2 regions of the Paenibacillus sp. FSL W8-0187 genome follow, and region 2 is predicted to be linked to the other one. Evidence: a T-box and tRNA genes for the amino acid it is inferred to sense, from the RefSeq annotation. Region 2 holds a T-box; the other holds one or more tRNA genes.

Region 1 (3,280 bases), 2.0 Mb from region 2:
AATCGGTTGTCTCCGCCTTGGCCGATTGTGTCAGCCATCCGGAGAGATACGCTACCTTTACAGCGTACTATTGTCCGGATCTGAACTGCCGAATACAGGGAATCGAACTGTTGAGAGGACAGCATTCCAATTGGCTAATTCGCAATGAAGGCGAACAGGATCAAATTTGGGGCGCCACGGTAACGGAAATCATACGGGAGCTTGGCGCGGTGATTGAGCGCATTAAGTGTAGTACCTGAAATGCTGAACCAACAAGGGTGTCTGGCTTGAGAAAGACAGGCGCGGATATGCGAGCCAATGTGACAAACGGCGGGGAATCTGGTCACGAATATCAACGTGAACAAGAGCGGGGCAATAAGGGGAGTGGCAAGATGAGCACAAAGATTTCAGAGGAAGAACAGTTTCATTTCCGGCTAATCCCTGCCGAGCAGATTCGGGGCGGCATTGTATGTTTTTTATTCATTATGCTGATCCCTGCACTGGTCACGTTGGCGGCGCCGATGATGTCGATATACATGTATGTAGCTGCGGCGCTGTGGGTGGTTATGCTGCTATGGGGGATTGGCCTGAGTGTAAATCCGTACCGGTCTGAGGTCGGTTTTGTGCTGTACTTGGGGATATACGGGTTGGCGGTGGCGGTCACTTGTGAGATCGCTATACTCAAAATGATGTATGACATGGCCCGAGTTGAATCCATCGGGTATGGGCTTAGCTCGGCAGCGGTGATGCTTTTGCTCATCTTCGTTTTTTATGTGTTGTATTTCAGAGCACTGCAGCAAGGGGCTTACCAGTCCATGGAGCGCAAAGGCGGCGTTGGAAAAGCGGGCAAAGCGGCCCTGCTGTTTGCGGCTATCGGTTACACTGGGTATTACGTAGTGGTTGCGGTAACCGGCGATCTTGGCGGATTTGTGATGGGGATAGCGGCCTTTTCTGTTCTGTTAATTCTCGGTCTGTACATGGCCGTTGTTTTCATTCATCGGTATAAGTTCATCCAGGACAATATGGATAAGCTGAAAGCTCATTATCCCGTACTGGGATTGCCGAAGAAGCAGCGGAACGCCGCGTTTCTGAACAAAATGAACCGGGGCCGTATGCCTGCGGCACCGCACCGGAGGAGCAAGAAAAGGAGAGGATAATTACGACGCAACAACAGCAGCCAAACGGATCGATTGTCATTTTTGAAAGAAGGCAAGAAGAAGCTGGTGATCTACGGTCGCAAGCAAATTCTGGCGCTTGAGCAGCCGCAAAAGAAGTTTGTTGGATTTCGGTTTTTTTGTGGAAGTTTGGATATAATATGACAGCATTACATTATCATTCGGGTAAGGAGTCGCATAGGATGAACTGGGTATATTACGGAAAGCTGTATACAAGCAAATTTCAGGCGGGCTGCTTCGCTAAACGTTTGGAGCAGGATGGCTGGCTGTTCGGGTACCATGATCCGCGGATGGTGGAGGTTTACCGTTCCAAAAAGGGTCGCTATGGCGTGCGGTTTATGCCTTGAGAAAATTCCATTAAAACAGCACTTGACTTGTTGTAGGGGAATGGTGTATATTTATTCTTGTCGCTGTTTGATACAGCATTGACGCGGGGTGGAGCAGTTCGGTAGCTCGTCGGGCTCATAACCCGAAGGCCGCAGGTTCAAATCCTGCCCCCGCAACCAATTTTTAAACGATGTATGTATGACGTCCTTATGTTTATGTGTACATGTATGTTCAGGGCCCTTAGCTCAGTTGGTTAGAGCGGTCGGCTCATAACCGACTGGTCGGGGGTTCGAGTCCCTCAGGGCCCACTTTATCGAAAACCCTTGCGATGCAAGGGTTTTTTGCTGTTTATAGGACTGTTTAGTTGAGTGAAAAACTATGGTGAAAAACGCATTTGCTAACGGCAGCTATTGATCGACAGTATCGTTCATTGAACATTGCTGTGGTCATTCCAAGGTGTTCAACTGCGACTTTCAGATAGCTGAAGGCACTGAGAGTATGGCTAATACGTCCGTTCTTCAAGTAGACCGCGATGTGAGGAACCCCTCCCAGTCCTATTTATGGTACATTAGCACATTCTGATCATGATTGCCGAAATGTCCAGACTAAGTCCGTCTATGTACATAAACTGTACCATTCCACAAAACAAGGAGGTAAATATCGGTGAGTTACGAAAAATCTTGTTACGGCGGATACGGGAATCCAGTAGGTACTGTTCTGGTTTTATTTATTCTCTTGGTTATTATCTTGGGAACTTTTTGGATTTAACTAAGCACCTGAATGAAGCATTCATTGATTTGATTTAATTTAATTCAGCAATTACGATACTGCACCCATGCGGTATCCCCAATTCGGTAAACGGGGACGGCTACTTTCCGTCCCCGTTTTTGGATTAAGTTCATTGTACATAAACCGAACATCAAACAACGAGGAGATCAGTGCTGTAAGGCATGTTTATTTGTCTGCGAACACATGAATCGTGACAAGGGCAGAAAATAGTAGAGAAGGGGCACAGCGTTGGCGTGTGCCCCTTATTTGTCGTGCATCCATATATAGAAACCAACAGGGCATCAACGGTATAAGATCATGGTTCATGAGCTGGGCTATCAGAGCTGGAGGTGTCAGTTGTTGACCTGGACGATCGGCAAGAACTCTATGTAGCTGGTTGCAAAATGTGAGACAGATCTCCGTTTTTACGGGGGACTATTTTCATTTGAGGAAATTGAGCGATTTGACTAATCATTTGTCCATATCCATTGAATCCATGTACTCATATATATGTTAAGGATTTGATAATTAAAAAGGAGGGAACACGAATTGCCAAAAAGAACAGTCAGAAAAATGGGAAATCATACGGTGAAACAACTGCATGCACCTAAGAGACATTCCGGAATCCGTTCGAGTAGCGTTGCAAAGGCAATGAGGACGATGATTGCCGCGCAAAGAGCATTGAATGCACAAGTACCAGTTGTTATTAACCAAAGAAATAGGATAATCAGCACGAATCGAAATTGGGTAAACGCACTTGAAATCGAGCGGAATCCTGCCTGGGTAGCGCCACAAGCTGGTGAATCCTACGTTTGGGGAAGAAATGACCCTAACGGTCCCGCTGCTGTGGTCGCCAGAAGATTTACGATTAGAGACGATATTGAGAGAGCTAGCTTATTCCTGTCCGTTGATAACTTTGCCATCGTTTTAATAAATGGACGGCCGGTAGTTATCGACAATCCGCAGGGCAATGTTTCATTCTTTAATCCGGGAAGAACGTTTAATATTAGGCGTTTCCTTCGGAGAGGTAC
Region 2 (3,280 bases):
CGACATCTGGGATAAGGAGTGGCATGAGCTTCAATTCCATGCGACGATCCAAACCGGACAAGCTGGCAAAGATATTCGAAATATTGCCGATGTCAGCGGTGACAATTTCGACGAGCCAAGTATGCCGGAAGAAGAAGTCCAGGTCTATCCGCGTAAACCGGTCATCGTATCGGAGAAGTCCGCAACGAACCTCGAAGCGGGCAAGGATACGTTTGAAGTCGGCGATACCGCAATCTATTCGATACGGACAAGAACGGTAATAGGCGATACGTACATGGCCAATCTGGTAATCACCGATACGCTGCCTGCAGGTCTGGAATATATTCCGGGCAGCTTGAAGGTAGACGGCGTTTCGGTCACCGATGACAAGGATAGCGACAAAGGTCATTATGCTTCAGGTCAGGTCGTCGGTCACGTTGGGGATGTATGGGATACGAAATGGCATACGCTGGAGTTCCGGGCGAAGATCGTAGCAAACGCCGGAGAGTCGATCCGAAATACCGGGGAGATTACCGGGGACAACATCGATCAACCGAGCCGGCCAACGGATGAGATTGTGGTTGAGAACGGTGGCACACCGCCAGTGGACCCACCGGTTGATCCGCCAATCGATCCACCAGTCAATCCACCGGTAGATCCAAATCCACCGGTCACGCCGCCTGTAACACCACCGACTACGCCTTCCCCAGTCATCGAGTCACGGAAGACGTCGCGGGATCTGAATGGCGGCAGCACCGCGGTCGGCGATACGATGGAGTATACGATCTCGGCACGCAATACCGTTAGCGGCAGCTATGTGTCCAACCTTGTGATTGCCGACATCCTGCCAGAAGGGCTTGCGTATGTAGCAGGCAGCCTGAAGGTGGATGGCGTTTCCGTCACCGACAACGCAGATGGCGACAAAGGCCAGTATGTTAACGGCAAAGTGAGTGGTACCTTTGGACGGATTGCCGATACCGAATGGCATACGATTGAGTTCAAGGCAACCGTCAAGGCGGGACAAGCCGGTAAATCGATCGAGAACATCGGTGAAGTCACGGGTGATAATGTGACAAGTCCGGAGAAGCCATCGAATGTCATCGAAGTGACGGACAACGAGAACCATGATGGTAACAATCCGAATCCGGGTGGAACGGGAGATTCCGACGGAGATTCGAATGAAGACCCGAACGGGAATTCGAACGAAGGCTCGAATGAAGACACGGATGGAGATTCCGACGGGGATTCGAACACCGGGTCACAAACACCGGACGATCATAACGATTCAACATTGGGCGTATCGGATTCGACTCCACAAGATCCGGCTCAATCTGGAGATCAGGCAACGAACCAGCTTAACGGAAATAAACTACCGAATACGGCTACGAATATGTACAGCTACATGGTAGCCGGAGCTATTCTGCTTCTTGCAGGCTTGCTTCTGCTCAGAAGAAGAAAAAAAGCATAGGCTAAAGAAACAGCTGCCCCCCAGGTGAATTTGACTTGGGGGGCAGCTGTTTATTGTATAAGTATCCTTTTAAAGGAGAAATGGTCATTGTAGACGTAGTCTCTCAGAGAGGAACACACTTCTTCAGACTGTCGAGACTTTCTCGACAGCCATATTATGTCCAGTTCTCACTCTTACTCAGCACACCATTTCTAATAGAGTCAAAGCGCATGAAGCGCTTTTTTTCGATACCAAGTGATTAAAACCGACACGAAGCAAGAAAACACTGCAAAAATGAGGCTTAAGATCCGGTTGGCTTTTGCTATACACCCACTTGACACCAAGAGCAGTGTTCGGGTATGATTTCCAGTAACTTGAATAACCTTAGACAAAAGCAATGAAGAGAAAGAGTACCTTGGCGACGTCTTTGAACAGAGAGCCCCGGCCGGTGAAAAGGGGTAAGGAACGAACCTGGGGAATATGGTCTCTGAGCTGTACACCGAAACCCTGTAAGGGTTGTAGGCTGTACCGGATCCCGCACCCGTTAACGTGCTAGGGTATACACGCGATATATGGCGTCGTACCCGAAGAGGTGAATGCCGCAAGGCATGAATGAAATTGGGTGGTACCACGTGAGCGGCAAGCTCTCGTCCCTTTTGGGATGAGGGCTTTTTTTGTTGTCAAAAAAAAGGAGGAAGATTGACATGACGAACATTTTTATCGGCGGTGCCTGGCCTTATGCCAATGGGTCCTTACATTTGGGGAGGCTTGCAAGCCTGTTGCCTGGAGACGTATTGGCACGTTATTTCCGCGCGAAAGGCGATCAAGTCTTGTACGTATCCGGCAGTGATTGTCATGGAACGCCCGTGGCGGTTCAAGCCATTCAGGAGGGCGTGGCTCCGGGGGATATTGCGGATCGGTACCATGGGGAGTTTGTGGATTGCTTCGAACGGCTGGGTTTCTCCTACAACTTATACACGCGAACCGATCAGGCGTTTCATCACGCCGTGGTGCAGGAGCTGTTTCTGAAGCTGCTGGAAAACGGCCATTTGTATCGAAAAACCATGAAGCAAACGTATTGCGAAACCGATCAGCGGTTTTTGCCGGACCGCTACGTGGAAGGAGACTGCCCCGTATGCGGCAGCAGGGCCCGTGGCGATCAGTGCGACGCCTGCTCCACGATACTTGATCCGTCCGACCTGACGAACAGGGCCTGCAAAATTTGCGGAAACCCTCCGGTGGAGCGTCCTACCGAGCATTTTTACGTATCGCTGTCGCATTTTCAGGGTGAGCTGACGGATGATTTGAATAACGCTCATGGCTGGCGGGACAATGCGGTGCAATTGACCCGAAGATACTTGGAGGAAGGGCTCCAGGACCGGGCAGCTACGCGGGATCTGACCTGGGGCGTGGATGTCCCAGTTCCGGGCTTTGAGGATAAGAAAATCTATGTCTGGATCGAAGCGGTAAGCGGCTATTTATCCGCCAGCAAGCAGTGGGCCGCGGAAACGGGCGGCGATTGGGAATCCTTTTGGCGCAAGGGACGGGGCGAGGTTACGGCTTACTATGTTCATGGGAAGGACAACATTCCGTTTCATACGTTGATCTGGCCTGCCTTGCTGAAGGGGGCCGGGGGTCTGCACTTGCCGGACCGAATCATATCTTGCGAGTACATGACGCTGGAAGGGAAGAAGTTCTCGACCAGTCGGAATTGGGCCATATGGGTGCCGGACCTGTTAAGCCGTTACCAGCCGGACTCGATTCGTTATTTCCTCATAGCGAACGGCCCCGAGAAGCGGGATACGGATTTCTCCTGGAGGGAGTTCATTCACAGCCACAATGGCGAGCTTCTTG

The links. The T-box of region 2 lies ahead of metG (methionine--tRNA ligase). A T-box ahead of a tRNA ligase gene usually reads a tRNA of that ligase, here a tRNA-Met.
Region 1: it has a tRNA-Met gene. The T-box ahead of metG (methionine--tRNA ligase) is inferred to sense a tRNA for this amino acid. The anticodon was not compared.

What each region holds. Positions count from the first base shown of each region.
Region 1 covers NZ_CP150206.1:2,298,651-2,301,930, forward strand. Annotated here, with positions in the region: gene MKY48_RS10130 (hypothetical protein) at 1-239, shown strand, start outside; gene MKY48_RS10135 (hypothetical protein) at 372-1,136, shown strand; gene MKY48_RS10140 (hypothetical protein) at 1,337-1,501, shown strand; tRNA gene MKY48_RS10145 (tRNA-Met) at 1,584-1,660, shown strand; tRNA gene MKY48_RS10150 (tRNA-Ile) at 1,716-1,789, shown strand; gene MKY48_RS10155 (hypothetical protein) at 2,799-3,280, shown strand, end outside.
Region 2 covers NZ_CP150206.1:291,415-294,694, forward strand. Annotated here, with positions in the region: gene MKY48_RS01345 (isopeptide-forming domain-containing fimbrial protein) at 1-1,447, shown strand, start outside; T-box leader at 1,815-2,084, shown strand; gene metG (methionine--tRNA ligase) at 2,131-3,280, shown strand, end outside.